One region of the Paenibacillus sp. LC231 genome, then DNA from elsewhere that is predicted to be linked to it. Evidence: predicted binding sites of a transcription regulator. Region 1 holds the regulator's gene; each other region holds the start of a gene.
The links. Region 1 encodes Rex, which represses fermentation and respiration genes when NADH is low (regulators of the CRP and FNR family bind a similar motif). Its sites were predicted from a motif close to TTGTGAAATATTTCACAA; they were not measured.

Region 1 (8,045 bases):
ACGCTCAGGATATTTGGTAGAGCTGGCGAGCTCCGTCAAACTAAGCGTGGATGTATTACTTGCTAATATCACATGGCTCGGACATACTTGATCAAGCTGTGTAAAGACCTCTTTCTTCGCTTCCAAGTCCTCTATAATGGTTTCAATCACCATATCGCAGGTGCTAAGCTCGGCAAAATGAGTTACTTTTTGAATCCGGTTCAGTATCAATTTCTTCTCTGCTTGGGTAATTCCCCACTTCTCCAATTGTTTATCTAGACTGGTCTCGATCATTCGGTATGAATAGTCCAGTTTCTCTGGAGTTTTCTCTACGAGCAGTACGTCAAGACCTTTGGCTGCCAGCATCTCCGCAATGCCCTGCCCCATAGTCCCGCCGCCTACGACGCCGATTTTTTTGAAGTACATGGTTTCTACTCCACCCTTTCCTTATCTCTATACTTTATTGTACCCCATTTGTCGAAAAATACATTTTCAGAGCACAAAGTATAATAATATCTTAGCACGACAAAAAAGTAAAAAAAAATAACCAGCATAACAATTTATGCTGGTAAAAGCGCGTTTTCACGAAATTGACAACGAAATTGTTCCCCCGAGAGAATTTCTTCCTTCAACAGGATATCAAGAGAATTGTCGAATATTGGCCGTTTCTGTTCCAAGAGATTCTTGGTGCGGTTCATTAACTCTTCCAAAATCACATTATTCTCTTTCATTAACTCTTCAGTTGTTACCATGTTCATGTTAACAATGCCCAGCGACGTCAAACCTGACTTCATCATCGTCTCCACGATGTTCAGCGATTGCTCAAAGTCATTGCTTGAACCTGTGCTTCGGCCTCCGTAAAAGATCTCTTCGGCGGCCGCACCGCCAAGCGCGATCATAATTTGCTCTTCCAGGAAGGTTTTCGTGTATAGATATTGTTCCTCCTGCGGATTATGACGAACATAACCTAGCGCTTTACCACGCGGGCTGAGTGCAACTTGCTTCACACTGCCGGGACGCACAAGCTCTGCCATAATAGCATGTCCCAATTCATGTATGGCAACGCGCTTCTTCTCTTCCAAATTCGATTCACGGTCGGAACGCTCACCCATCATTACCTTGTCAATCGCCATGGACAAATGACGCTGATGGATAAACTGTTCATTCTCGCGCATCGTGTAAATGGCCGCTTCATTCATGACGCTCTCGAGTTGTGCGCCCGAGAAGCCGTATGCTTCCTCGGCGATTTTCTCCAAGTCAACATCTTCATGCAACGGCTTATTGCCCGCATGCAGATTCAAGATATGAGTACGTCCCTTCTTATCCGGCAGATCGACCTGAATGTGACGGTCGAAACGCCCTGGACGCAGCAGTGCGCTATCCAGCATTTCTTTCCGGTTTGTCGCGGCAATAACCAGAATACGAGGAGTATCCTGCGAATAGATGCCATCCATCTCGGTTAGCAGCTGATTCAGCGTCTGGTCGTACTCGCGCTGCTGGCCGCCTTCGCGTTTACCGCCAATGACATCGATCTCATCGATGAAGATAATGGCGTTTTGCTTGTTTTCCTTTGCCGCACGGTTACGAGCATCCTTGAACAAATCCCGGATGCGCCCTGCACCAACACCGACATACATCTCAACAAATTCACTGCCGGATGCAGCAACAAAGATCGAATCCGTGTAATGGGCAGCGGCTTTAGCCATCAACGTCTTCCCTGTTCCCGGAGGCCCGGTGAGAAGAATGCCCTTCAATGGACGAATGCCGAATTTCTTAATGTCTTCATGACGAATCAGAAAATCCAGTGCTTCACGCAGCTCTTGCTTGGCATTATCCTGCCCGCCGATTTCTTCGAACGTCAGCTTGGCAGGTCCGCTCTTTTTCCGCTTCCGCTCATTCGCTGCGCCTACAGCGATGCCGCCCTTCATCTTCGCGATAAACAACAAGCCGCCTACAAGTGCTGCAGCGATGAGCAAGGGCACGATGTTCACGCCGACAAACACAAGGAATACCAGCAAAACCGGAATAAAGCCTAACATGATTTCTTTAGCTAATTTAGGCATGATTCCACACCTCCATGTTGCCAGACTGACGCGGCAAGATTATAAATTTACCAGACTTGCCGTCTGACAAGCTGACATAGACGTTGGTGTCATCAATCGTTGCTTTAGCTTTCAAATTCGGAGACTGGGCAGCAAGCTGCTCGAGCGATGATTGAATATCGGTATACTGCTTATTATCCATCGCTTCAGCGACTGACAGCATCGCCTTCTCCCACCATTGATCCAGTGCTTCCGAGGAATGGTCCTCCACCTGGATTTTCAATTCCCGATTGCCAATCACAGACTTGCCTTCCTTCTTAATATGCTGGACCAGGCCTTGCAAATTTGTATCCGGAGCCAAATCAAGATTCAAAGTAACGGTATTCTGTTTAATATCTATATGTGAATCCTTCACGCCGTCATATTGTGACACAACATTGGCCAGCGGATTTTGCAAAGCCATCTGCCGATACAGAAACCATCCGCCAAAGAGAACCGATGCTGAGATCACGACAGTCAGCACGATAGGTACAATGCGTAGTTTCATGAAGTTCCTCCTTCATTTCTGTATGAAATTTTGTCTATCATGCTGCAACACAATAATACATATAACAACGATATATAGGGATGCATGTAGTTTATATGCTCATTTTGTACAAGTATGAGTATATCACATCTTATATACTTTTTCATGCATGTCTGTGAAAATATTTAGAACAGTTTTTCCATATTATTTCTGAATACGCTTACAATTATAGAGAAATAAGAGAGGAACCCGCGAATATTAAAGGGCCCCTCTCTCCTTCTTATTTATTGATTTGGAAGAATAATGTCATTACCGATGGTGTTACCGTCTTGAAAACGATAAAACCGATAACCGCGCTGACCGTTGTGTTCATACTGCAGCTGCCAAGCATACTCGCCCTCATACATTCCAGGCAGCAGCCGCTTAATTTCTACGCCAGGCAATTCGTTATAAATCTGATCCCGCATCTGGTCTTCAGACAACCCCGTATTCAGCAAAACGGATTGGACAGCCTCGGCACCTGCAACAGGTACGTTGTCATCCGTAAATTTCACCCATACCATACGGTCTTGATTGTCCTGATCCTTCCCGCTTATCACCCAGTAGTTATTGTCCTCGCCCCACACCGATTTATAGGTCTTCCCGGACGTAACCAATTGGCCATGTTGTTTGGCGGCAGCAATTGCCATTCTTTCTTCATTCCAAGCATCTTTCATCACATATGAATAATAGAGCTGTAAACCAAGCAGTAACAGCAGCACGCCGGATACACTCAGCAATATCCACTTCGTTTTTTTCTTCAAATCCGTCTTCCTCGCTCCCCTTGATTATTCCCTAGAGGGTTGTAAGACGCTCAAAGGCACGCTGCGCTTCCCGGCGGATACGTTCCTCATCGAGAGTAAGACTCGCGCCATTCTTCACTACCTGCTTGCCGTCAACCCATACATGCTCAACATCCTTCGCACTGGCGGAGTAGATAGCATGAGAAATGTAATCCGTCTTCGGAAGGAAGTGCGCCTGATCCGTGTTCAGTGCGATCATATCTGCCTTCATACCTACCGCAAGCGTACCAATATCCGTAAGGAAGGCTGACTTGGCTCCATATTCTGTACCCATCCGAAGCGCTTCGGATGCTGGAATTGCGGTTGGATCCCCGCTTACTCCTTTATGGATCAGTGCGGCCAGCCGCATCTCTTCAAACATATCCAGATTATTATTGCTGGCAGGTCCATCAGTACCCAAAGACACGGTGACCCCGGCTTTCAGCAGTGCAGGCACGCGAGCGATGCCGCTGGCAAGCTTCAAATTGCTGCCTGGATTATGCGAAACCATAACTTGATGTTTGGCCAGAATTTCGATTTCTTCATCGGTTAGATGGACGGCATGCGCAAGCAGCGTTGGACGGGAGAACATGCCAAGCTTCTCTAGATGGGCAACAGGGCGAAGTCCGTAGTCATTTACATTTTGAGCTACTTCCGTTTCCGTTTCGGACATATGCGTATGCAAAGGCAAATTCAAATCATGTGATGCTTGCACGAATTTTTCGATGAAATCCGGCGGGCACGTATAGGGTGCATGCGGTGAGATCATCGTCGTAATCCTACCGTCAGCCTGACCATGCCAGTATTTCGCGAATGCAACCGCCTCATCCAGCTTCTGCTGCTGCACCTCAGGCGGACATAATCCGATGACACCGCGTGTCAGAACGCCGCGCATGCCTGAGTCCTCCACTACCTTTGCAACCTGATCCATATGATCATACATATCCACAAATGTCGTGGTTCCGCCTTTGATCATCTCCAGCACGGAGAGTGAGGTTCCCCAGTATACATCGTCGGCCGTGAATCTGGCTTCCATCGGCCACATTTTTTCCTGAAGCCATACCTGTAGTGCCAGATCGTCGCCATACCCGCGAAGAAGCGACATGGCCGCATGTCCGTGCGTGTTCACCAATCCAGGCAGGAAAAACAGTTGGGTTCCGTCGATGATTTCTGTTCCCTCTTGGACAGTCGGCTCTTCTTCACCCAGGTAGGTGATCCGGTCGTTCTCAACGACCATATATCCGCGTAACACGGATCTGCCTTCCTCTAGTACTGCAAACGTTCCGTTTTTAATCATCCACTTCGTTGTCGTCATGTGCTGCATCCTCCTTGCCGTTATCCAAATAATAGGCCAAACTCTGCAAATCCGTAGTAAAATCTGCCGTATGAATCCGGATATGGGCTGGAGCTTTCAGGATGGTCGGTGCAAAATTCAGGATAGCCTCGATGCCTGCCGCGATAAGTTGATTCGCTACATTCTGCGCCTCAAAATCCGGAACGGTGATAATCCCGATACGAATGCCGTACTCATGAACCGTCTTCTCCAGCTCCTCCATCGGCTGTACGACCAAATTGTTAATTTTCATACCAACTTTGGGAGAATACGAATCGAAAACCGCCACAATCTTCATATTGTCCTTCAGAAATGCATTGTAATTCGATAATGCATGTCCAAGATTACCGGCCCCAATCAATGCGACATTGATCTTCTGGTCCAGCTTTAGAATCTGGCGAATTTTCTCGATCAGATAAGATACGTCATATCCGATCCCTTTCCGTCCAAAATCACCGAAATACGCTAGGTCCTTACGAATTTGAGCAGGATTGAGGTCCAGTTTCTGCCCCAGTTCCTGGGAGGAAACCGTGGAGACCTCCCTTTTCTGAAGCTCATTCAAATAGCGCAAGTATACAGGTAATCTGCGGACCACGGCTTCCGAAATTTTTTCCGATTTCATGCATGCTCCCCCTAATAATAGGTTAATAACTACATTTGTTTGTGCTCGTTCATGGTTTCACTTTATTCAGCTTGGTTCTCTATGCCTGCCTCTTCCTGCAGCCATTCCGAAATTCGGGGAACGATCCCCTCTGTCGGCATGTGCTCCATCTTCGGTCCAGGCAAGGAATATAAGAAATACTTCCCGTAATAGGATTCAATGACCCGAGTATCGTAGACGATGACAATCCCCTTATCCTGCGCGGTCCGTACCAGTCGGCCAAATCCCTGTTTGAAGCGAATGACCGCTTGCGGAACCGAAAGCTTCATAAACGGGTTCTTCTTCTGCTGCTGCAGAAGCTCGCTCTTGGCTTCGACCAGAGGGTGATTCGGCGGTTGGAACGGCAGCCGTACGATGGCGAGGCAGGTGAGCGCCTCACCGGGTATATCTACTCCTTCCCAGAAGGAGCTGGTGCCCAGCAGAACCGAAGCGCTGCTATCCTGGAATCTCCGGATTAACTTGGTACGGCTGGTTCCGTCCATCCCTTGTCCCAGTACCGTAATATCGCTGGATCCCAGCGCCTCCTTCAAGGGCTCATGCACCTGACGCAGCATGCGGTACGAGGTGAACAGGACAAGCATGCGACCATGCGTTGCGATGGCCGTATCAGCCAATGATTGCACAAGTGTATTCACAAAGAGTGCATCCCCGACCGAGCCCTTCACGCTCGGAAAATCGCGCGGCACAACAAGGAGAGCCTGCTCCCTGTAATTAAACGGGGACGGCAGCAGGACCGTGTTCAGGTTGCCGTTATCTGCCGCTTCCTGAAGACCCAAATTCTCGATCATGAACTGAAACGATTTGTCCACCGACAAGGTCGCCGATGTCAGGATCACGCTTTGTTTTTTGTCAAAAAACAATTCCTTTAAGTGGGTGCTGACATCGACGGGCACCGCATAAAGCTGCAGCGATTTGCCGCGGAAGTTGCCGTTCGCCTCCATCCAGTATACCGTACCCTCATCGTTCAGCGACATGAAGGTCCTCAGGTCCTCGCGGTGTGCCGCCAGGTCCTTAAACAGACCCGATAGGTCTGTTAACAGACTGTCCGCGCTGTAGTCGTCCAGATCTTCCTTCATTTCGGCAATCAGCTTATCACCCTTGCGAACGACATCGCCCAGCGTCAGATGAATTTGATGCTCCAGCTCGGCCAGCGAATTCCAATCCTTCGGCTTCTTCAGAGGCGATAAGCGAAGCGAGAATTGACCGGCATCCCCCGGAGTCGCGTCTCCGCGCTCCGGAAGCAGTCCGAACAATTGATCGCTGAGCCGGTCCCAATTCTCTTTGACGGTGATCAGATCCGGATAAATCCGGTCGATGACGGAAGACCACTCGGCAGCCTTCTCATGGGATGACGCTTGCAGCAGCTGGCGAAGAGCCGGAAGCTGACCGCTGCGGCTGTCTTTGTACATACGGGTCAACGTGTGGACAACCGAAAAATATTTCATCTGCAAGCCAAGGTGCTTGCCGGCGACGTCCTCCAGATGATGCGCTTCATCGATGACGAGACGGTCATAACTAGGAAGCAGCTGGTGATTCGCTTTCACGTCGGTGAACAGCTTCGAATGGTTCGTAATGACAACATCCGCGATGCCCGCTTCATGTTTGGCCCTGTGATAATAACATTTGCGGAACCATGGGCAGGCACGGCCCAGGCAGGAATCCGAATCACTGGAAATGGTCTCCCAGAAATCCCCTCCGCGACCGCCAAGGTTCAGCTCCTCATCATCCCCGTTCTCCGTCTGGGTCAGCCAGACCAGCATCTGCGCCGCGGTGATCACATCTTCCTTCGGGGTATGAAAATCTCTTCTATTTATTTTATGTTCAAATTTTCTCAAACACAAATAATGGCCTCTTCCCTTGAAAATAGCCGCTTTAAAAGGAAAAGGAACAACCTGGGTGAGCAGGGGAATATCCCGGTCACGCAGCTGTTCTTGAAGGTTGATCGTATGCGTGCTCACCATAACCTTCTGTTCCTGCTTCACGCTTTGATAAATCGACGGCAGCAAATACCCGAGGGATTTGCCTGTTCCCGTGCCGGCTTCGATCAATAGATGTTTATTGTTATCGAGTGCCTGCATCACTTCCTGGAACATCATGTCCTGGGCATCCCTGCTCTCGTAATGAGGCAGCGTTTCCTTTAGACGTTCACGGACATCATTCATGTATTGCTCAAAGCTTACATCAGCCAAGGGATTAGGCGCCGTCTCATCCCTGGCAGGCGTTATATCGTTCCAATCGTCAACAGCCAGGGCGAATTGACGATAGTACGTATGGGTGTCTCCGGCTTGTACTGCCTGGAGTTCCCTGTCGGCACGGATGCCGTCAAAGAACCAGGCCAAGTCGCTGTCCTCGTCGGCAAACAGGTCGCTTAACCGCTGCACGGTAAGCAGTGGAAGCTCATCGATCTCCTCCAGGCATTTCAGCAGCGCATAGGCTGTGGCAAGTGCATCGCTGTCCGCCTGATGCGGACGGTCATGCTCCAGGCCGAAATGAGAGGACACCATCCCAAGCTGATAAGAAGGCAGCGAGGGAAAACATATTTTTAAGAAGTGCATCGTATCTAGAATTCGGCCGCTGAACGGTAAATAGCCGCAGCGATCGAGTGCATTTTGCAAAAAGTTAAAATCAAAAGCGACATTATGCCCAACCAATACAACATCGTCGAGCATGGGCACGAGTTCCA
Region 2 (8,045 bases), on a different contig from region 1:
GGTAATGCCCGCCCCCATCATCCGCGGTATGGTCAGCTCCGCGTATTTGCGGAACTTGCCGATGCCCTCCAGCACAAGCGTAACCACATTGCCCGTTCCTTCCGACCGGACAAAGGACGGTCCATTCCGAAACAGCTCATCCAGCAGCTGCTTCCTCAGTCTCGTGCCCGTCTCCTCGGCAAAGCGCTGTGCGATTCCTTGCTGCACAGCCGAGATGCCGTGGCGTGCCAGAAATGCAAGCAGGAACAAGGCAATGGTCTCCCCCTGCTCCTGCAGCGTTGATCCCGCAAACAGGGCGGATACGGCTCCCGCCAGCCATTTGGCTTGCAGAAGGATGGCCATGCTCTGTGCCAGGGTACATACGGCGACAAGGAAGAATACCGTCTTGGCGCCTTTGTATCCCAGCAGATCTTTTCCCATCAGTACTCCAAATGCTCCTTCTCATGTACCCGTTTGTGGAAAACGAAGTAACTCCAAATTTGATAGCCCAAAACAAACGGCAGCAGCGATACGGCCACAATCGTCATGATCTTGAGGGAATACGGTCCGGAGGCCGCATTATAAATGGTCAAGTCAAATGCAGCGTTGATGGAACTGACCATCACGCGCGGGAACAAGCCCACGAACACGGACGTTACCAGCAGGGCGATAACCGCCCCGGTCATCCCGAAAGCCCAGCCGTCCCGCTTGATGTTCATGAAATATCCGCCCAGCAGGAACGCGAGCAAAGCCAGCACCAGCAGCACGGTTAACACCACGCCACGCTTCTCGAAGATATCGGTCATGAAATACGTCATCACCCCGAATGCCACGAACAGGGCCGCTACGGGAAGCAGGAGTCTCCGGGCCATACGGCGCGCCCGTTCCTGAAGATCCCCCATCGTGCGCAGTGTTGTAAACATCAAGCCATGCAGCAGGCAGAGCATCACCATCGTCAGTCCGCCAACCACAGTATAGCCATTCACAACATCAAACAATCCGGCATGCAGCTGCATCTTCTCGTTAATGGGGAGCCCCTGAATCAGGCAGGCAAAGACAACGCCGAGCAGGAATGGCGGAAGCACGCTGCCGGTGAAGATCGCACCGTCCCACACCCGTTTCCAGCGAACATCGCCCACCTTGCCGCGGAATTCAAAGGCCACCCCGCGTCCGATCAAGGCCAGCAGAAGAAAGACAAGCGGAATGTAGAAGCCGCTGAACAGCGTCGCATACCAGTTCGGGAAGGCGGCGAACATGGCGCCGCCCGCCGTCAGCAGCCAGACCTCGTTGGCGTCCCAGAACGGGCCGATCGAGTTGATCAGCACCCGGCGCTGGGTATCATTTTTGGCCAGCAGCTGCGTGGACATCCCGACCCCGAAGTCGAAGCCCTCCAAGAAGAAGAAGCCGATAAACAAGACGGCAACGAGCACAAACCACAGTTCGTTAAGAGACAGCATTGTAGCCCTCCTTATTAAACGGATCGCTTGCGTGGTGGTCCTCTTCCTCCGCCGCATACGGTCCTTTCTTAATGACTTTGATAAATAGATACGCCATAACGGCTGCCAGCACCGCATAAATGGCAGTAAACATGATCAGCGAGAACAGGATAGAGCCTGCGCTGACGTTCGGTGAAACACTGTTCTCCGTGGTAATCAGTCCGAATACCGTCCAAGGCTGGCGTCCGATCTCCGTCATGATCCATCCCGACGTATTGGCGATGAACGGCAGCGAAATGCCCAGCAGCATCAGTCTGAGGAACCACTTGCCGGCCTTCTCGACCTTTTTGCGCAGCATCAGCCACGCTCCGTACAGTCCCAGCAGAATCATGACGCTGCCGGCGGCCACCATAATCCGGAAGCTCCAGAATGTTGTGCGCACGGGAGGGATATAATCTCCGGGACCATATTGCTGTTCGTACTGCGCCTGCAGCTCCTTCATCCCGATGACTTCACCGGAAAACTTGCTGTAGGACAAAAAGCTGAGCAAATACGGGATTTTAAACTCCATCGTGTTCTCCTGCTTATCCGGATCGATGGCCGCAATGACCGTCCAAGGCGCAGGATCATCGCTCGTTTCCCACAGGCTCTCCGCAGCGGCCATCTTCATCGGCTGCGTATCCACCAGATACTGCGCCTGCTGGTGACCGAATACCGCAACCAGAATAGAGGTAATGAGGCCAATCACGATGGCGATGTGAAATGATTTCTTAAAGAAATCCAAATCCTGCTTCTTCATCAGCTTGTAGGCACTCACACCTGCAACGAGGAACGCCCCGGTTGCCAGTGCCCCGAAGATCGTGTGCGGGAACTCCACCAACAGCTGACCGTTTGTAATCAGTGCAAAGAAATCATTCATCTCCGCCCGCCCATTATTCATCTCGAATCCGACGGGTCGCTGCATGAACGAATTCGCTGCCAGAATCCAGAATGCGGACATCAGGGTCCCAAACGATACCAGCCAGATACTGAGCAGATGGACCTTCTTCGATAAACGGTCCCAACCGAATATCCACAGTCCGATAAAAGTCGACTCGAGGAAAAACGCCAGCAACGCTTCAATGGCAAGCGGTGCGCCAAATACGTCGCCGACAAACCTTGAGTAATCCGACCAGTTCATGCCGAACTGGAATTCCTGCAGAATCCCTGTCACAACCCCGACCGCAAAGTTAATCAGGAACAGCTTTCCCCAGAACTTGGCCATTTTCTTGTAGACTTCCTGACCTTTAACAACATACATCGTCTCCATGATGGCAATCAGAAACGCCAATCCGATGGACAACGGTACGAAAATAAAGTGAAAAATGGTTGTCGATGCGAATTGAATTCGCGCCAGCATAACCGGATCCATATCAGATACCCCTTCCTTTAGCTCACGTGATCACTTCAAATTTGATTCTTTTTGTATTGTCGCAGACCATGCCCTAAAGGATTGTGATAAACATCACAATATCAGGATAGAAACCGGGGCAAAAAGTTATAAATTTGTGACGAAAATCACTAAGTGAACTGCGATTTTGTGCTCATCGAGGAATATGGAACGGTTCGCTGTCTCTGCTCGCATTTTAAAACCCTGTATTTACACTACAAAAAAGCAGGTTCGCCATCAGGCCAACCTGCTTCGGTATATCTGCGCCCTTATTGAACCGCGCCAATCTCGGTTTCGATGAGCTTGAATTCGGTTACGTCCGCGATCCCGCGGTTGGTAATGCGAATTTCCGGAATCACCGGCAGCGCAATGAGCGAGAAAGTCATGAACGGAGCATGAATGTGGCATCCGAGGTCCTTCCAAGCCTCCTCCAAGGCAGCAACTTCCTCCGCTACGATCTCAACCGGACGATCCGCCAGCAAACCCGCAATCGGCATCGCCACCTTCGCCAGCACCTTGCCATCCCGTACTACGATCATGCCGCCACCGCACGCCGCCAACTCATTCGCCGCGAGTGCCATATCTTCGGCATTCGTGCCCATCACCAGTAGATTGTGGCTGTCGTGCGCCACCGTGGACGCAACTGCGCCGGACTTCAGTCCGAAGCCGCTCGCAAAACCGAGCGAGATTTGTCCCGTCGTGCCGTGGCGTTCAATGCATGCCAGCTGAACCACGTCCTGATCCAGGTCTGGCTGGATCAGGCCTTGCTCCACGGAGAGCACCGCTGTCATTTTAGCGGTACGGGCGCTGTTCTCGATGACGCGCACCACGTTCACTTCCGTGCGAGTTGCATCGAATTTGCTGCGCAGCAGAAAGTCATCCGCAGTAAGCGAACGCTGCAGCCGAACCGAGTTAAAGGCTTTTTCCGGGTATTGATATACCGGGAACGCCTTCACGAGTCGGCCGTTCTCTGCAACCACTTCGCCATCCGTGATCACGACCGAAGGCACCATGCTCAACAGATCATCAATCAGCAAAATATCCGCCGTTTTGCCAGGTGAAATGCTGCCAAGCTCCATGTCCATCCCGAAATAACGAGCGACGTTGATCGTTCCCAGCTGGATCGCCGTAACCGGGTCCACGCCCTCTTCCATGGCGCGGCGGACCACATGGTTCATATGTCCGAGTCTCAGCAGCGTCTGCGGATACACATCATCCGTAACCAGAGAAATATTGTCTGTACGCACCTTATCTTCCGTTATGACCTTAACCACTTCCTTCACATCCTGCCATGCCGAACCCTCGCGGATCATCAGATGCATGCCGAGGCGAACCTTCTCCAAAGCCTGCTCCCGGGTTACCGTCTCATGGTCGGAGCTTACGCCTGTTGCCATATATGCCTGCAGCATCCGGTCATCCTCTGCCGGAAAATGCCCGGTCACCGTCTTGCCTGCACGCAGCGTCGCTTCGATCTCCCCGCTCATGGTCGGATCGCCATACACGACGCCCGGGAAATTCATCACTTCGCCAAGCCCGGCAACACCGGGCCATGTCAGCCCTTCCTCAATGTCGGCTACGCCCAGCTGCGCCCCGGCATCCTCCAGATCGAAGGTTGACGGCACACACGAAGGAACGGTGGTGAACACCTTCATCGGCAGCTGCTGCCCTTCCTCATGCATCCAGCGCACGCCCTCCATGCCGAATACGTTGGCAATCTCATGGGGATCCATATAAACCCCGGTCGTTCCGCTAACGATAGCCGCCTTGGCAAACTCGGTCACGGTGAGCATTGTGCTCTCCACATGCATATGACCGTCAAGCAGGCCCGGCGAGATATATCGGCCATTCGCTTCAATAACCCGAGTCCCCTCCCCGATCGTGTGATCCGCGTTGCCGATATAAGCAATGCGTCCGGAGGCCATGGCCACGTCCACTCGCTCCTGAAGCTCGCCTGTAAACACATTTACCAGCGTGCCGCTCTTGATGACCAGGTCGGCGGGCTCCTGTCCTAAGGCAACCTTCCCCAACTGCCGGCTGACCTCGTATCGTTTCTGTCTCTGGATTGAACTCATGATGATTGCACGCTCCCCTTTTTTAAATGAACGGTAAGAATACAAAATCGATCCGCTGTATAACACGCCAAACAACCCGGACAGCGTATCTGCCCGGGTTGCCTGCAACTATATCCATTGAGGAAGAGAAGTCACACGCGGCAGCCATGCATTGCTAATAGTCTGCACATCACCCCATCCGTTAAAACGTGCTTAGATCCCATTTCAGGCGATCTTGCAGCCCGGCTTCGATGTTTATGCAAAGCCGGGCTTGGGGAGCGGATTCTCAACCTTCATGTAGTCAAGTCATTTACGGTAACCTGGTAGAAACGCCTGGGCCCTATTCCCCGGCATATACATCAAGATTTGATTTTGAAACATGACCCATTCAATTCTTTGGTCGTTTCATTTGTTGTATGAATTATAATCCTCCTGCCCGAGAAGTCAAGCCATTGGAAGGAACTGTACATCACACACCCTGCCAGCTTTAGGCTAATTTCCGTCCCATTCTGAGTACACGCTCAAGCCATTGCTTTCTTGCCACTTCAGGCATTTTGCGAAGCTGCGTAATGTTCGTGGCACGCACGCTGCCTACGCCGCAAAACTTCAGAATGGAATGTTTCATCATTTGATGCCCCGGCTGGCCGAGATAGAAACGGTAGTAGACGTACGGCGAATCCATCGTGACGATGAGACGGGCCGTTTTCCCTTTGAGCAGCTGCTCGGGCAAGGGCGAGTTCTTGCGGTACTTAAAGGCAAAGCCCGGCAGAAACACCCGGTCGATGAACCCTTTGAGCAGCGCCGGCATGCCTCCCCACCAATTCGGGTACACAAACACCAGGTGATCCGCCCAAGAGATCAGTTCCTGCGCTTTTTGCAAATCCGGCTCCAGCGGTTGTTTACCCTTATAGCCACCGGAGAGATTCAGGTCAAACTCCAGCTCCGCAAGCACCAGCTCCCGCACCTCCGCCCCGGATTCGGCCGCCCCCCTCGCATAGACCTCGGCCAGCTGGCTGCCATAGCTGTTCTCAATAGGATTGCCTTGAATAATTAAAACCTTTTTCATATGTTTCTTCCCCCTTATAATTTGGTTAACAATCACTAACCTGATGGTAAAAAGAAAAGGTCACGCCGGACCTTTTCCCAAACCTGTTAATGCCAATAAATGCGCCGTCACTTCAGGTGCCAGCGGCGACAAAGGTTCCTCCAGCTCCCCTTGCATCGTTGCGATCGCCAGCTGGCTGAATGCACCGATGATCAATACAGCAGTTAATCGCGTGTTCTGCGGCGGGATGTCCCGCTGCAAGACCGCTTGCTCAAGCAGATCATGCAAGGCGTCCAGGGGCTGGCGTCCTCTGCTCTTTAGCACCTCCGTAAATAGCTCGTGATGTTGGGACAAGAGCAGCAAGCCGTATTTATCCTCGTCATACGAAGCCAGCACCCGGGTGACGAGCGCCGACAGCCGCTCTGTAAACAAGCCGGGGCGGGACGCATAATCATCCACCAGACGCGTATAGCTGCTGCAGTATTCCTCGAACGCCTCCGCTGCCACGGCATCCTTATTCGTAAAATGCTTATAGATCGCCGCATCTGTTACACCCGCCGCCGCGCCGATCTCCTTCACCGATACGCCGTCCACGCCCTTCTCGGCGAAGAGCTTCATGGCAGCCTGCAAAATATCCTTCTTCTTGCTATCGAAATGCGGTTTCTTTTTCATGCTCATATCATAAGTGAACACTAACCAAATTGCAATAACCAACGCAATAAAGAGGCTCCCCCTTGCCCGGAGTGCCTCTCCATTCATATTTTCTTCGCTTCCCGCCGCTTAAAAACGCACGCTCAACCTTTTTTTAAACCATGAGCTCAATCTCATGCCTATGTTAAGCTCCGGCTTCGACAGGCGCCGCCTTTACCTTTTTGCCGTACAGCAGCATCAGCGGGATGCTGATCACAAATGCCCCGGCAACTAGCAGGAAGGGAATTCTCGGATCAATGCCATACGCCCAGCCGCCAATGATGCCGGATGGCGAAATGACAATAAGGATGAGCACCTGGAGCAGCGCGAATATTTTGGCGCGGTTCTCATCGTCTATGGCGTTGGCCACCGCAGTCTCCAAGTATGGGTACGTCATCATGGTGCCGATTGCGGCAATGACGGTGCTCAAGCTCAGCACCAGCAGATCCCCTTGCGGCGCAAACACCAGTATGACATTGGACAATACCGATATAACGAACCCCCATACCATCGTCCGGTGCACATGCTGCTCTCCGATTCGGGGCATGATCCACCGCATGAATATGAGCATAATTACGGAGGAGAATGCCGGAAAGACGGAGATCAGGCCGCTCCCCAAATGCAAATATTCCACCATGAAAATGGAGACATAGGTCGTCTTCACCGTCATCTGAAAATTAAATAATATATACACGCCGAAGATCATCAGCAGCAGCGGGTTTCCGAGCATGCTCTTCATCACCGAAGCATAGTCGGACATCCCCTCCCGCAGGCTCATTGCCTTCGTTTCTTTCATCTTGCGATAACCGATATCCGTCTCCCTTGTCGCATAGTGGCGCCCGATGAACTGGATCGTCATCAGGATACAGGCCAACACGAACATGATGCGCACCCCGGGCACAAGCGTGAAATGATACACCAGCAGCCCGCCGATCGGTGCAAACAAGCCGCCGACAACGCTAATCAGCTGCAGCAGCGTAAAGACATAGGTCCGTTCCTTCGGCGCGGTGTCCTCCACCAGCAGACAGTAAAAGGCGGTATGCGGCACCTTCTGAAAGCCGTTGATGACCGCCGCGATCACAAAAAACCAGAAGTTCTGCGAAACCGCCCAGAGCAGCGTAGCCACGGTCCAGCTTAGTACGTCGAAGTACAGCAGCGCTTTTTTTCTGCCTAAACGGTCCGTTAAATACCCGCTGAGAAACGAAGAAAGCACCTGCACAAGCAAACCGATGGAGGTAATCCAGCCGATTCCCGTCTCGGTTACCCCAAGTTGGTACATGTAGATCGAGGTGTACGTCGTGAACATGCTGTAAGGAATAAGAAACAGCGGCTCGTAAACGAGACAGCCCCGCGCATTGCCAGTCAATTGCCGAAACGAAGTAGAACCCATAATATCCTCCGGACCTGAAGTGTAG
Region 3 (8,045 bases), on a different contig from region 1:
GGTAAAAGGCGGCGAGTTCTTTGTTCTGTTGGGTCCAAGCGGGTGCGGCAAGTCGACGCTGCTTGGTCTGATCGCCGGCTTTGTATCCAAGACTTCGGGTCAGGTGAGAGTAGGCGAGAAGGAGGTGGACCGTCCGGGCCAGGATCGCGCCGTCGTATTTCAGCAAGCGGACTCCTCCTTGTTCCCATGGCTGACCGTAAGAGAAAATGTGGAATTTGGACTTCGGATGAAGCGAATACCTTCAGCAAAGCGAAAGGACATATCCAGTCAGTTTATTACGATAGTGGGTCTTGCGGGGCATGAGAGCAAATATCCACGCGAACTGTCAGGCGGTATGAAACAACGGGTACAGCTGGCAAGGGTATTGTCCAATGATCCAGCGATTTTGCTCATGGATGAACCTTTCGGCGCATTGGATGCGATGACAAGACGGACGATGCAAAGAGAGTTGGTACGCATATGGCAGGACACGGATAAAACCGTCATCTTCGTGACGCACGATATTCAGGAAGCTCTTCTACTCGGAGGACGTATCGGCATCATGTCAGCGGGTCCGTCCTCAAAAATAACGGATATCTACGAGGTGCCTCTCGCCTATCCGAGAGATATATCTGATCCGGCTTTCCATGCGCTGTATAACCAAATTCAATCGCATTTTGACGAGTAGAGAGGAAGGGAACCCATGAGCAAGAAAATTAAGAAATGGTCGCTTCATATCTTGGTGTGGATTGCTGGTCTTGCCGTCTGGCATTTGCTTTCCCTTGCGTATGGGCCCGAAATTCTGCCAGGTCCTATCTATACCGCCAAGGGCGGATATGAATTGTTGATGGACGGCACCCTGATTCAGTATATCGGGATCAGTTCATACCGGGTGCTGCTCGGCTGGACCCTTGGCAGTCTGATTGCAATTCCGGCCGGACTCATCATCGGGAAGGTGGGGCCGATCCGCGCTTTCGCCGAACCGTTCCTCAATTTCATCCGGTTCATTCCGCCGATTGCCTTCATCACCTTGTTTCTGGTCTGGTTCGGCATCGGGGAAACATCGAAAGTTATGCTTATTCTGTATGCAACCTTCTTTATTGTGGTAATAAATACGTTGACGGGTGTGTTATCCGTAGAAGAGGATAAGATTCGCTCTGCCCGCAGCATGGGGGCATCCGAGTGGCAGATTGTGCAGCATGTCATCATTCCTGCAACGATCCCATTTATGTTCACCGGCATCCGGCTTGCCATGGGAACCTCGTTCATGGCGATTATCGGGGCAGAGATGATTGCTTCGAATGAAGGCGTGGGGTATCTGATCTGGAATTCACGTTTGTTCTTCCGTACGGATTGGATTTTTGTCGGTTTGATTTGTCTGGGATTGATGGGGTTCATAACGGACCGTGCCGTAGGTCTGCTGGGGCGCAAGTGGTTGTCCCGTTACGGGGTAGTCAGTACGAACTCACTCCGTAGATGAACGTAGTACTATTATACGAAGCCGCAGCTCCCTCTTATGAAGGGGCTGCGGCTTTTTCATTTGGAATAATGGATCACCATACTTAATCGGTTCATGGAGGCGCCGGAGTTATGGTAAACATGCGGTTTATCGGCCTTAAATCGAATGGATTTACCAGGAGTCACCGTATATTCCTCGTTTTCGACACGAATGGTGAGCTCTCCTTCGAAAACAGTAATAAACTCTTCCGTCCCCTCAATGTGAGCCTCTGCACTTAAATAACCGCCACAGTCCATTTCTAACGAATACATTTCAAAGCGCCGCCCTTCCTCAAAAGGGAAATAAGGATAAATTCGAACTTTTCCGTGATCCTCCACCAGCGCTTGCACCTCTTCTTGGGATACCACGACCGTTTCGGATTGAGGCTCATTAATCAAAGACGTAAAAGAAAGCTTTAACCCGTTCGCGATTTTCCAGACGGTTGTAATAGAGGGACTCGATTCTCCTCGTTCGATCTGGCCCAGCATCGTTTTGCTGATTCCGGTCATCTCCGCGACTTTATCCAGGCTTAGCTTCCTTTGCTCCCTTAGCAGCTTCATATTATTCGCCAATACTAAATGAATCGGCTTCAACATCAAACACCGCCTTTTTTGGATTGTGCGTTATAACATACATATTGTATAATCATAACGTACAGACGCTATAACGTACAATTATTACTACTATAACATACGCGAAAGGAGGGAGCGCGTGTTCATCGTTTCGCTGCTTACCTATGCGATTGTCGCGTCATTTACGCCCGGACCCAACAACATCATTTCGATGACGAATGCACGGAGCCACGGATTTAAGAAAACGATGCGCTTTATCGGAGGGGTAGCAGCTGGATGCTTGGTCATTATGCTGTTGTCCAGCTATTTCAATCTGGTATTATATCCATTCATCCCGAAGATCAGGTTTGTTATGAATATCATCGGATGCGTGTATCTGATCTATCTTGCCATAAAAATCATGCAGAGCAAGCCCTCTCATGCAGATGATAAGGCTCGTGGATTCAATACCTTTTATTTCGGGTTCATCTTCCAGTTCATGAATCCGAAGGTTATTTTATACGGGATAACAGCCGTATCAACCTTCGTTATGCCGATCTCTACTTCCCATGCGCAGTTGATATCCTACTCGTTATTGCTCACGATTGTCGGCATTTGTGCCAACATGACCTGGGCGTTATTCGGTTCGCTGTTCCAGCATCTGTTATCCCGATATGAGCGCCCGTTTAATATATTAATGGGATTGCTTCTGCTTTACAGCGCCTTTTCTATTTATGCCACGAACTGATTGGCTAGCTACATCGTAATGTCATCGCTCCTCAGCCAAAAGAACAAGGCTTCCCGAATCACACATCCGGAAAGCCCTGCTTTGTTTTATTCGAAAATGTTGGAGATCTGCTCTTTCAGTTTGTTAGCAGATGCATGAAATTGGGTTAGTTCCTCGTCATTAAACTCGAGATTCAGAATTTCCCGAACGCCTGTACGATCAACCACACAAGGCACGCCTAAGTATACATCAGACACACCGTGGTAGTCCGTGAGCAGCGTGGATACATTGAGAACGGAACCTTCGTTTTGCAAAATGGAGACGATGATCCGATCGAGCGCCAACGCGATTGCATAGGAGGTGGAACCCTTGGCGTTAATGATTTCATAAGCCGCATTCTTGGTGCGGTCGAAAATGTCTTCTTTTTCACCGTCAGTCAGATCGATTCCGATCCCCGCGATGTTGGCAATGCTCCAAAGCGGCAATTCGGAATCACCGTGTTCCCCGACGATATGGGCGTGAATGCTGCGCGGATTAATGCCTTTGTTTTGACCAATCAAATACCGGAAACGGGCGCTATCCAGCAAGGTGCCGGAGCCGATCACGCGATTGACCGGGAAGCCGCTCTTCTTCAACGTGACGTAAGAGAGAATATCCACCGGATTCGTAGCCACAAGAATGATACCGTGGTCATTGTATTTCACGATGTTTTGGATAATATCGTCAAATATTGCCGTATTTCGCTTCAATAAGTCAATTCGCGTCTCGCCGGGTCTTTGGTTGGAGCCTGCGGCAATGACAATGATGTCTGCATCCTTGCAATCGCTGTAATCTCCAGCCCACAGCTTGACGCCTCCGGCAAAGGGGAGGCCGTGATTCATATCCAAGGCTTCACCAAGCGCTTTGTCATGGTTCGCATCGATTAATACCAGTTCAGATACTCTTTCGCGTAAGAATAAGGTGTACGCAGTCGTTGCTCCCACAGCTCCTGTACCGATGATCACCACGCGGGACGGACGCTGAGCTTCATTTTTTGTCATAAGTGTTTCGCTCCCTTGTACTGAGTTAATGAAATTTGGTGAATGGTATACTTCTGATGAATTACCCTTATTAAAGGCTGCCGGAACAGTGAATCCCTAAGGCTTCATCGATAGTAATGATAACATATTCAGGAAGATTTAAGCAGCGGGATTGTGATATATTTCATCCTGTGTGTTCATTTTTAACTTTGACACTGTCAGAAACCATACACCTTCATCAGGGGAGGGGATCACGCTTATGCCAAACGCGGTCACAGGTTATTATCGGTAATTCTATCAGGTATAAACGAAGCAAGCAGTTGCCTTATTTCCTGAATCATGACCCTCTGATATTCATTACCCTCATGGTAGAGCTCTCCGATCTTCATGTACGTTTGGTCCAGTTGCTCTTGATAGGATGCAGCTTGTTTATCGGGGTGGTTCCTCTTGAACTCATCCATAACGTTCTGGATATACGCCGGACGAGCGCCCCAAGTTCCGAGTACTTCTCCTGTGCTTGCATGGCTTGCATGGAGGAAGACAGCAATCGGCTGTGCGCGTCCGCCATCCGTTAGAAATAGGTCCATTGTTTCCATATGATCTTCCATGATGAGCACGTCGGACGGAATTCGGCTATATTCCAATATTTTAAATAGGACAGGCACATTCCATATGACATCCGGGCACCAATCCGTACAGAGAATCAGGCAGTGCAGATGGTTGAATGGGTTTCGCTCAGAAGTGAAGAATCGCTCGGTCTCTTTGTTCTCCCACTGGAAGCGATCATATACTTGTCTGAATAGTTCCTTCGTATTTGGGATTCTGCTCAATTTCATTTCCCGAATCTTCATATTCTCCATGAATTGGAGAGGCGTTAAACCCTGGCCGATCTTTTGTTGGAGATGGAGGGGATGAGACATAGGATCATACGTCCTTTCATAACGTAATAGATTCATATTGAGATACATCCAATTTAACGTTAGCTTAAGACAAAACTGACCATACAGAAATGGTCAGTTTTTATCTGTTTATGAAAGTCAGATATACTGAAGGTTGTGTTACCGAATGAAGCGATTCGTGAAATAGGATGCGCTACATGGGCTGAGTTTCATGTATAATTCATTAAACATACCTACCATTACGACAGTAAATTTTATTAATATAATGCCTGAGGTGGTCCCACTTGTTTGATATTCTTCTACCGGAGCAAAGCGAGTTCCCATTATACCAGCAGTTATATCTGCAAATTCGTGAGGGTATCCGTAATGGGGACATTCCCGACGGACAACGATTGCCTTCCGTTCGTGCCCTCCAGCTTCAGCTCAATGTAAGCAAAACGCCGATCGAGACGGCTTATCAAATGTTAACGTCAGAAGGGTATGTGATCAGCAAACCGAGGTCGGGGCTATATGTCATAAATCCATACAAGGAACTATCTCACCATCATCAACAGCAGACCCCCTCTATAACAACGATGTCAGTTATGCATTCCAACGGGCACTTGAATCAAGATCAAGGCGTTATTGACTTTAATCCCACTCGATTAGATCAAGCGTCTTTTCCGGTACGAACCTGGAATAAAATGCTCAAGGAAGCGCTGGAACAGCACGTGAGTGAAATGGGAATGTATGGGGATCCGCAGGGCGAATACGGGCTTCGCACCGTGGTTTCGGAATATCTGCGAAATTCCAGAGGGGTTATTTCAACACCTGATCAAATTGTGATCGGCGCCGGCACGGCCTATAGCATGGGGCTACTTACGAGAGTACTTCCAGAACTTAAGCATATTGCGGTTGAGGAGCCGGGTTACAGCTTGGTACGAGATCAATTTCACTTGAATGGCTGTGATTTACTTCCGATTACGCTTAGTGATAAGGGAATCTCGCTTGACCAGCTGGAGAGCAGCCACGCACAGCTCGTATATGTAACGCCATCTCACCAATTCCCGACGGGAAGCATCATGCCTTATCCGGAGCGGGAACGATTACTGGAGTGGGCCAATACCAGAAATGCATACATTATCGAGGACGATTATGACGGTGAGTTTCGTTACCAGGGAAAACCGATTCCTTCCCTGCAAGGGTTAGATCATAACGGGCGGGTCATATACGCCGGCACGTTCTCGAAAGTGCTGACTCCGACACTGCGTATGAACTATCTCGTTCTGCCACCGGCGCTGCTGAATCACATATCCCACAAACGTCAGGAAGTATTCTTTGCCCCTTCACGCGTGGAACAGTGGGCAATGACCGCGTTTTTTGAACAGGGGCATTGGTACCGTCATATTCGTAAAGTGCGTAATCTGTACAGGAAGAGACATCATCAGTTGATTGAGTTGATAGAGGCTTATCTTGGCAGGTTTGTTGAAATTACGGGTCAGAATTCAGGCCTCCACATTCAGCTGATCGTCAAAAAAGAAGTGTCCTCGGAGGAATTGATTCAGAGGGCGGCGAACGTCGGGGTTATCGTGTACGACCTGCGAAAAATGTGGATGAACCACCAGCAAGATGCAAACCAGTTCCCGAGGTTATATATGGGATTTGCAAGCTTGAACGCAGCTGACATGGAAAAGGGGATACGGCTTCTGCAGAAGGCCTGGAACATGGATTGAACACGGCTTGTTTATACCTGTCTTTTATAAAATGTTGAAACTGACCATTTCATAAGGGTCAGTTTCTTGTTTATGATAAGCAAAAAAAGTAGGAGTGCATGCTATGATCACCCAAAGTGAGGTAAGGGCATATTTAAACCGTTTAGGCATTTCGGATATTCAGGAACCGACGAAGGAATATTTGTTCGAGCTGCATAAAGCCCACGTCGCACGAATACCTTGGCAGACCTTGGATATTTTTGCTGGGAAACCGACATCCATCGATATACAGGAATCCGTACAACTTATGATCCATCAACGAAGCGGTTATTGTTTTCATCTGAATGGAGCCTTTAGCGCGCTTCTTCGAGCCTTAGGTTATAAGGTATATTGGCATCGGGCAGGAGTACAGCCATTAGGGCAAGAACCGCGGATTAACGGCTTCCATCTCGGGATAACGGTAAGTTTATTGAATGAACAACTTGGGGAAGAAGAGCGGTGGCTCGTGGATGTCGGTCTTGGCGATATGCCCTGGGAACCGATCCCATTGAAATTCGGACAATACATACAGGGACCTTTTCAATATGCGCTTGAGCCGTCTCGCATAACGGATGATGGCTGGAGGCTGATCCATGATCCCCATTATTCATATGTAGGCGTAGATTATGCCCCTGATGTTGTGAACAGCTTGGAACTATTTAAATCAAACCATGCATTTTATAGCCGATCACCGGAATCCCCGTGGATGGAGCTGTTCATTGTTAGGCAACGGCACGAGCAGGGCATGAACGAGCTCAAAGGCTGCATATGGAGAAAGTGGAGCGGCAATACCCTGGATAAGGTAGAGATTTCATCGAAGTCGGAATGGTTCGAGATCCTGGCGGACATATTTAATGAGCCGCTCGTCAACTATTCCATGATCGAACGGGACCTGATATGGAATAAGGTTAACAGGCAGCATCAGAATTGGAAGAAGCTTATGGAGAATGAGCGAGTATAGAAGACACCGAATGATTCACCTTATTTCAGTTCTCCAGTTGATCCTCAGCGGCATAGAACACGCTAAACCAATCTGTCACTTGAATACCCGGAAATGCAGATGATAAGATGGTACATAAAATTCGTGTTGTGAAGCATCGTCTTATTGCTTCATAACCTAGCTGTAAGGAGATCTATAGTCATGGCAACCATCGAAGATTTTACCAAACTGGATATTCGGATCGGAACGATCGTGGAAGCAGAGCCATTCCCGGAAGCGCGCGTTCCCGCCATCAAAATGAAGATTGATTTCGGTCCGCTCGGGATCAAGCGCACCAGTGCCCAGATTACGAATCGATATGATGCGGACACCATCATAGGTAATCAAGTTGTCGCTATCGTCAATTTTCCGCCTAGACGCATAGCTGGCTATCAATCCGAAGTGCTTGTCCTCGGCGGGGTACCGGAGCAGGGAGACGTCGTGCTTCTGAAACCGGATGTTGATCTGCCGAATGGTACTCCCATCGCTTAAACCTATTTCATCAGTCGGTCCGGTCGCTTGCGGCTTGGACCGACTAGATGAACCTCACCTCGCTGCGTCTCTTCAACAATTTAGCGGCTCCTTCCGCAATTTTCTGAACACCGATTTCGATGAGTTCCTCCTTCACCTGAGATACGCTTAGTCGTATCATGGATTCGTTCT
Region 4 (8,045 bases), on a different contig from region 1:
TACTCCAGAGCGTATTGGGCGATGGCTTTAAGGCCGCAGGCAAACAAGGCATATGCCCATGCACGACACTCGATCGGGATGAAATCGTCGCGGAAATCCGTGCGAAGGGACTTACCACAACGAAGGAAGTCATGCATGTTCTGAACTTCAGTAACCCGGAAGGCTGCTCGAAATGCCGCCCGGCCATTCATTATTATCTGGCCATGCTGAACCCGGTAACCCATCAGGAGGAGAGGGAATCCCGTTTTGTTAACGAACGGATGAACGCCAACATTCAGAAAGACGGCACATATACGGTAGTCCCAAGAATGTACGGCGGCGTTACCACGCCGGAGGATTTGAAGAAAATCGCGGATGTATCGCTTAAATATAATGTGAAGGTTGTCAAGGTTACCGGCGGACAGCGTCTGGACCTCATCGGTGTTAAGAAGGAAGACTTGCCGAGCGTCTGGGAAGAGCTCGATATGCCGTCGGGTTATGCATATGCCAAATCGCTGCGGACCGTGAAGACCTGTGTAGGATCCCAATTCTGCCGTTTCGGTACGCAGGATTCGATGGGCATGGGAGCATTCCTCGAGGAGAAATTCGAAAGACTGGATTTTCCGGCGAAATTTAAAATGGCGGTCAACGGATGTCCGCGAAACTGTGCCGAGTCGTGCACGAAAGATATCGGGATCGTTGGCAATGACGGTGGATGGGAAATATTCGTTGGAGGCAACGGCGGCACGAAGGCACGTCTGGCGGATTCGTTCTGCAAAGTGAAAACGGATGAAGAGCTGGTCGAAATCTGCGGAGCCCTGATGCAGTATTACCGTGAAACCGGTAAGTACTTGGAGAGAACCTCGGAGTGGGTAGAACGCTTGGGACTGGAACAAATCCGAGCCGTTATCCTGGACGATCCGAAGCAGCGTAAGGAACTGGTGGAGAGAATCGAGCTTGCCCTGCAGCAAGTTGAGGATCCTTGGAAGAAAGTGCTGAACGACGAGAAGCTGCGTTATACGTTATTCGAGGATGCAAGACCAGTGATCAGCAAATAGAAGAGGGAGGAACCTACTCCCCTCTTGCCGCCTGAGCACAGAGAGTTTGTCGCAGTATGGATCGGAATAGACAAGAGAAGTGGAGGCTGCATGTTATGGAAACCGAAAGATTTATTACGGTAGGGAACGAAAATGATTTTCTGTCACAGCTCGGAAGGGTGGTCCATCTCGGAGACCGGGAGATTGCCGTCTTCCGGACTTCGGATCATCAATGGTTTGCGCTGGACAATCAAAGCCCGCATCCCAAAGGAGGGCCGCTCTCGGAAGCCATCGTATCCGGGCACTACATCTACGATCCGTTATACGATTGGAAGATCGAGCTTTCAACCGGCCTCGTACAGGCTCCGGATCAAGGCCAGGTTCGTGTATACCCGATTCGCGCCGTGGACGGGAAGGTTGAGGTGGCTGTTTAAGGCCAGCTATCGCATAGTAAACAGACGAAATCAAGGGGTGATATCCCATGTTTAAAACGGATGTGGAAGCCGTTGTTAATGCCGCCGTCGGGAAAAAGGAGCAGATGAATCATAATCTGCTGCGCTATATGGTATCGGCTATGCTGGCCGGCGCGTATGTCGGCATTGGAATTGTATTGATCTTTAAGCTGGGGGCGCCGCTCGCAGCTGCCGGTTCGCCCTTCCAATCCCTCGTCATGGGAGCGGCATTCGGGATCGCGCTCACGTTGGTGGTGTTCGCAGGATCAGAGCTGTTTACCGGGAATCATATGTTTTTTACGATAAGCACATTATCGGGTCGAACGACGATGGGGGATACGCTGAAAAACTGGGTGCTCGTGTTTATCGGCAATCTGGCCGGAGCGATTCTGCTCAGCTATCTGGTGTATGCTTCCGGCCTGTTCAAAGGCCTGCCGCCGGACCATCTCATCTTCACGGCTGCCGCCAAGAAAATGAATGATCCGTTTATGGAGCTGTTCTTCCGAGGCATCTTGTGTAACTGGCTTGTCTGTCTGGCCTTGTGGATGGGGATTCGGGCCAAAGGCGAAACGACCAAGCTGATCTTAATATGGTGGTGTCTGTTTGCCTTCATTGCGACAGGGTACGAGCATAGCGTAGCCAATATGACACTTCTGACACTCGCGACGATTTTGCCGGGGCATCCCGAGACCATTTCCATCGGCGGATGGATCAGCAACATGGTGCCGGTCACGCTGGGGAACATTCTTGGCGGCGGATTGTTTGTGGGGATGGCGTATTGGTTTATCTCGTCGGGAAAAGGGAGCAAGCAAAAGAAGGTTGCATAGTAGGCATCATAGAAAAGGGGCTGCTCATAAAGTGGGTTTACTCACTTGATATACAGCCGAAAAGAAGCGGTCGACCAAACGGTTGACCGCTTCTTTCATTTGTCTAGTTAAAGTGAGGGATCTCCACGGAACGTCTCCTAACAAAAAAAAGAGGGATCCCGTCGGGCCTTATACATAAAAAGCCGTCCCTTCAGTTCAATGACTGAACAGGACAGCTATATGAATCTTGTCTTCCAATCCTTACCGATGTTCCACCAGGTCAATCGCACCGAGCACAATATGAGCCAGTCCGAAGCCGAGAATACCGGTTGCGGCAAGTTTATACTTGCTGCCAAGCAGAGCGGCACCCGAAGCAGAAACCACAGTTCCAAGAACAGCAGGAATCAAACCTTCACGCATGCTGGGCACTCCCTTTATTTTGGTTTTGAAAGACAAGGTTATTGTAAGCAGATGACTCTATATTATGCACAGAAGGGAGGCCGATTAAATCCGGCAGATTTCGTTCGGACACAGCTCGCAATGGCAGATTTCCTGCAGCATCGGAAGATCTTTAATGACAATCATCCCGCCGGCATATTCGATAGCATTTTTTTTGCGCAGGTCGCTCAGCATCCGGTTTACGCTTTCGCGGGTTGCCCCAATCATGTTCGATAGATCGGTGTGGGTAATCTTCTTGTTGATGAGAATAGTATTATCCGCTTGATGCTGCCCGTAGGTATTGCTCAGCCGGATGAGTGTCGATGTTAAAGCGCCGGGCTTGCCGTACATCATGAGATCCCGGAATTTGGTCTGGGTGATGCGGTGGTGAATGCCCATCCACTTCATAAAATCAATGGCGAAGTCGCAGTGCTGACAGATCAGCAGCTCCAGATCCTTGTGCTCGATGACACCGACAACACTATCCTCAAGCACCTCTGCCGAGAAACTGTGATTGTTGCTGAAGAATGGATCGGCTTGCCCGACTATGTCTCCCGGATGGTACATATATAGAATCAACTCTTTGCCTTCATCGGTCGATTTGGTTAATTTGATTCTTCCTTGTTTAACGTAGTACAGCTTGTCGGCGAAATCGCCTTCCCAGAACAAATGGGATCCTTCAGGGAGTACCCTTTCCTTCATGCTGACCAGCAGACGGTTGCGGTTTTGCTCCGAGAAGCACTGCGTGTTCCCTAAGTTTTCGATTTCCATTACATGGTCTACAGTATTCATGTTGGTATCCCCTAACATCCTAAAATTTGATCTGTTTAATCTTTAAATACATTATAACGTGAAAACATTCACTTTTGGGGGAGATTAAGAGGGAAATCGTGGCGAATTTTCAAACTTTGTGATCTCTTTCACTTGAAAGGAGGGGAAGACAGGTGTAAATCACACAGAAAAGATAAATACTTATATTGTGAAATAATTCACGTGAAAATAGAAACAGCTGTGTTACGATCAAAGCGTAGAAAGAAACATGAATCATGGGAGGATGAGAGATATGGCTGTGAGCAAAGGAACGGTGGAAGTAAAAGGACAAACAGCGTCGGAGTACATTCAGGGGCTGATTGACAAGGCGAATCGGGCCAAAGAAAAGTTTATGGAATTGAATCAGGAGCAAGTCGACGGGATTGTACAGGCCATGGCCATGGTAGGCCTTGAGAAGCACATGCAGCTGGCGAAAATGGCGGTTGAGGAAACGGGACGCGGCGTGTACGAAGACAAGATCATCAAAAACCTGTTTGCCACGGAGTATATCCACAACAGCATTAAATACGACAAAACCGTGGGTATCATTGAAGACAACGCCTATGACAGCTTTCAAAAAATAGCAGAACCGATCGGGATTATCATGGGGATAACACCGGTAACCAATCCGACCTCCACGACGATATTCAAGGCACTGATCTCCATTAAAACAAGAAACCCGATCATCTTCGGATTCCATCCATCCGCGCAGGCCTGCAGCAAGGAAGCCGCACGGATACTGCGGGATGCTGCCGTGAAGCAAGGTGCTCCTGCCGATTGCATCCAGTGGATCGAAGCTCCTTCCATGGATAAAACCAATGCACTGATGAATCATCCTGACGTTGCCTGCATTCTGGCTACAGGCGGTTCGGCGATGGTCAAAGCGGCATACAGCTGCGGCAAGCCTGCCCTGGGCGTAGGACCAGGAAACGTGCCTTGCTTTATTGAGAAGAGCGCGGATTTGGATCAGGCAGTGAACGATTTGATTTTGTCCAAAACCTTTGATAACGGCATGATCTGCGCTTCCGAGCAGGCTGTCATTATCGAGGAGCCTATATATCATACAGTGAAGAAAAAAATGATTGCCAGCGGCTGTTATTTTGTCAACAAGGAAGAGCTGGCGAAACTGACTGCGCATGCGATGGTATCGGATAAATGTGCGGTAAATCCTACTATCGTCGGACAGCCGGCAGCTAAGATAGCAGAGGCTTGCGGTTTCGAGGTACCGGAAAGCACCAAGATCCTGGTCGCCGAGCTGGAGGGAGTCGGACCTGCCTATCCGTTGTCTGCCGAGAAGCTTAGCCCGGTGCTGGCCTGCTATAAAGTGAAAGATGCGGAAGAGGGCATAACGCGCGCTGAGGAGATGGTTGCTTTTGGCGGCATGGGCCACTCGTCGGTAATCCACTCGCACAATGAGGACATCATCATGAAATTCTCAGATCGGATGAAAACCTGCCGTATCCTGGTGAATCAACCCTCTTCGCAAGGCGGTATCGGCGATATCTACAACACGAATCTGCCATCGCTGACGCTGGGCTGCGGTTCGTATGGACGTAATTCCACTTCGTCGAACGTGACGGCAGTCAATTTAATCAACGTGAAAAGGGTGAACCGCAGAACCGTGAATATGCAGTGGTTTAAAGTGCCGGACAAAATTTACTTTGAAAAAGGCTCGACGCAGTATCTTGCGAAAATGCCGGAAATCACCCGTGTCGCTATCGTTACCGACCCCATGATGGTGAAGCTGGGTTATGTGGAGCGGGTAGAGCACTATCTGCGTCAGCGCAGAGTGCCGGTAGCCATCGAAGTCTTCTCGGAGGTTGAGCCGGATCCTTCGACAACGACCGTAGAACGCGGAACGGAGATGCTTGCAAGATTCCAGCCGGACTGCATCATCGCCCTCGGCGGCGGATCGCCAATGGATGCAGCGAAAGCCATGTGGCTGTTCTATGAATATCCGGATACGGATTTTAACAATCTGAAGCAAAAATTCATGGATATCCGCAAGCGGGTCTATAAATATCCGAAGCTTGGACGGAAAGCGAAGTTCGTTGCCATTCCAACAACGTCGGGAACGGGCTCTGAAGTAACTTCGTTTGCCGTCATCACGGACAAAGGGCTGGGGAATACCAAGTATCCGCTGGCTGACTATGAGCTGACACCGGATGTGGCGATTATCGATCCGGAATTCGTATACACGCTGCCTAAAACGGCGGTAGCCGATACCGGCATGGACGTTCTGACACATGCGATTGAAGCCTACGTATCGGTGATGGCCAGCGATTATACGGATGGGCTTGCCATCAAGGCCATACAGCTGGTGTTCCAGTATCTTGAGCAGTCGGCGCTTACCGGCGACAAACTCGCCCGCGAAAAAATGCATAATGCTTCGACGCTTGCCGGCATGGCTTTTGCGAATGCGTTCCTTGGCATCAACCACAGTCTTGCGCATAAGTGGGGCGGTCAGTATCATACGGCGCACGGACGCACCAATGCGATCCTGATGCCTCACGTCATTCGTTACAACGCGAAGAAGCCAACGAAATTCGCTGCATGGCCGAAATACACCCACTTTGTGGCTGATGAGAGATATGCTGAAATCGCACGGATTCTCGGACTGCCGGCAAGAACGACGGAAGAGGGCGTGAACAGTCTGATTGGCGCAATCCGGGAGCTGAACAGCAAGCTCGGGATCGAGGAGTCGTTCCAGCAGCTTGGCATCGACCCTAAAGATTTCGAGAAAAATGTTGAGCATTTGGCGGACCGGGCTTTTGAAGACCAGTGTACAACGAGCAATCCGAAGCTGCCGCTGGTGACGGAGCTCGCAGAAGTTTACCGCAACGCATTTTACGGCCGGTTCTAGACTAGATAGACTCTAAACGCCGATCGTGAAGATCCAAATAGATTTTCAGACAAGGTATGCAAGACCAGGTTCAGAGTGATAAAAATCACGGGAAAAGATGAGTTTGTGATTATTATCACAGATGCAGGAGATCAACAGGACTACAATAAAGGTGTAGATGGAAGCTGAATCTCAGATCTTTGATATAGAAGCTTGAAGGCACAAGGCGGGGTAGTGGCACCATTGATCGTGAAAATAATCACATTAAAGATCTGAGACAGATCAAGGTGTGGCCCCGCCTGTCCTTGCAAGCCCCAGCAAATCTAGGAGGGATTCAATATGTCGGTGATTGAAAAAGAAGCAGGCTGGAAAGGTTTTAAATCAGGTAAATGGACCAAGCGAATTGACGTTAATGATTTTATTGCAGAGAACGTTACTCCCTATTATGGCACTGATGAATTTTTGGCGGGACCCACGGATAACACCAAAGCACTGTGGGATATCGTATCGGATTTAACCAAGAAGGAACGGGAGAACGGCGGGGTTCTGGATGTGGATGTCCATACACCATCAACCATCACCTCCCATCAACCTGGCTATTTGGACAAGGATAAAGAACAGATTGTCGGCGTTCAGACCGATGAGCCGTTCAAACGCTCGATCCAGCCTTTCGGCGGGATCCGGATGATGATTGATGCGTGCAACGCATACGGCTTTGAAATGCCGCAGGCGGTTGTGGACATCTTCAACGGTATACGCAAAACGCATAACCAAGGCGTGTTTGATGCCTATACTCCTGAGATGAGAGCAGCGCGCAAGGCCGGGATTATTACGGGTCTTCCCGATGCTTACGGCCGTGGACGTATCATCGGTGACTATCGCAGAGTATCGTTATACGGCGTGGACGCGCTGATCCAGGACAAATTGAGAGAACTCGCCGAGCTTGAAGTGGATGCGATGGATGAGCCGATCATCCGTTTGCGGGAAGAATTGTCTGAACAAATGCGGGCGCTCAAGGAACTGAAGGAAATGGCGGCTATGCATGGTTATGACATTTCCAAACCTGCGAATACGGCGAAGGAAGCATTCCAGTGGCTGTATTTCGGTTATTTGGCCGCAATCAAGGAGCAGAATGGCGCTGCGATGTCGCTTGGCCGGGTATCTTCTTTCCTTGATATTTATATTCAACGGGATCTGGCTGAAGGCAAGCTGACGGAAGAAACAGCCCAGGAACTGGTCGACCATTTCGTAATGAAACTTCGGATCGTGAAATTCCTGCGTACGCCGGATTATAACGAGCTGTTCAGCGGGGATCCGACGTGGGTAACGGAATCCATCGGGGGCATGTCGGTAAACGGTGAGACGAGAGTGACCAAGAATAGTTTCCGTTTCCTGCACACCCTGTACAATTTGGGACCTGCTCCGGAACCGAACTTGACGGTGCTATGGTCGGAGAAGCTGCCGGAAGCCTTCAAAAAATATTGTTCGAAAGTTTCGATCGAAACCAGCTCGATTCAATACGAGAACGATGATCTTATGCGTCCAATCTACGGAGACGATTACGGCATCGCCTGCTGCGTATCCGCGATGCGCATCGGAAAGCAGATGCAGTTCTTCGGAGCCAGAGCAAACCTCGCCAAAGCGCTGCTCTATGCGATTAACGGCGGTAGAGATGAGAAAT

Region 2: the regulator Rex is predicted to act here: its motif matches at 2,908-2,925, upstream of AK95_RS04565 (cytochrome ubiquinol oxidase subunit I).
Region 3: the regulator Rex is predicted to act here: its motif matches at 3,947-3,964, upstream of AK95_RS14115 (L-lactate dehydrogenase).
Region 4: the regulator Rex is predicted to act here: its motif matches at 3,690-3,707, upstream of adhE (bifunctional acetaldehyde-CoA/alcohol dehydrogenase).

Annotation. Positions count from the first base shown of each region.
Region 1 is NZ_JFOM01000005.1:251,168-259,212, forward strand. Features, by position in the region: gene AK95_RS02725 (3-hydroxyacyl-CoA dehydrogenase family protein) at 1-405, opposite strand, end outside; gene AK95_RS02730 (AAA family ATPase) at 540-2,042, opposite strand; gene AK95_RS02735 (hypothetical protein) at 2,035-2,568, opposite strand; gene AK95_RS02740 (cell wall elongation regulator TseB-like domain-containing protein) at 2,832-3,350, opposite strand; gene AK95_RS02745 (amidohydrolase) at 3,382-4,683, opposite strand; gene AK95_RS02750 (redox-sensing transcriptional repressor Rex) at 4,658-5,323, opposite strand; gene dinG (ATP-dependent DNA helicase DinG) at 5,386-8,045, opposite strand, start outside.
Region 2 is NZ_JFOM01000008.1:106,369-114,413, reverse strand. Features, by position in the region: gene AK95_RS04575 (ABC transporter ATP-binding protein/permease) at 1-420, opposite strand, end outside; gene cydB (cytochrome d ubiquinol oxidase subunit II) at 420-1,436, opposite strand; gene AK95_RS04565 (cytochrome ubiquinol oxidase subunit I) at 1,423-2,826, opposite strand; gene ade (adenine deaminase) at 3,114-4,916, opposite strand; purine riboswitch at 5,174-5,275, opposite strand; gene AK95_RS04555 (NAD(P)H-dependent oxidoreductase) at 5,383-5,961, opposite strand; gene AK95_RS04550 (TetR/AcrR family transcriptional regulator) at 6,022-6,612, opposite strand; gene AK95_RS04545 (MFS transporter) at 6,776-8,020, opposite strand.
Region 3 is NZ_JFOM01000017.1:9,278-17,322, forward strand. Features, by position in the region: gene AK95_RS14095 (ABC transporter ATP-binding protein) at 1-667, shown strand, start outside; gene AK95_RS14100 (ABC transporter permease) at 683-1,459, shown strand; gene AK95_RS14105 (helix-turn-helix domain-containing protein) at 1,516-2,070, opposite strand; gene AK95_RS14110 (LysE family transporter) at 2,189-2,776, shown strand; gene AK95_RS14115 (L-lactate dehydrogenase) at 2,863-3,795, opposite strand; gene AK95_RS14120 (thioredoxin family protein) at 4,047-4,610, opposite strand; gene pdxR (MocR-like pyridoxine biosynthesis transcription factor PdxR) at 4,958-6,385, shown strand; gene AK95_RS14130 (arylamine N-acetyltransferase family protein) at 6,489-7,364, shown strand; gene csaA (chaperone CsaA) at 7,545-7,874, shown strand; gene AK95_RS14140 (aminotransferase-like domain-containing protein) at 7,918-8,045, opposite strand, start outside.
Region 4 is NZ_JFOM01000056.1:180,712-188,756, forward strand. Features, by position in the region: gene nirB (nitrite reductase large subunit NirB) at 1-1,037, shown strand, start outside; gene nirD (nitrite reductase small subunit NirD) at 1,133-1,450, shown strand; gene AK95_RS31235 (formate/nitrite transporter family protein) at 1,498-2,295, shown strand; gene AK95_RS31240 (asparagine synthase) at 2,536-2,694, opposite strand; gene AK95_RS31245 (Crp/Fnr family transcriptional regulator) at 2,779-3,504, opposite strand; gene adhE (bifunctional acetaldehyde-CoA/alcohol dehydrogenase) at 3,776-6,385, shown strand; gene pflB (formate C-acetyltransferase) at 6,704-8,045, shown strand, end outside.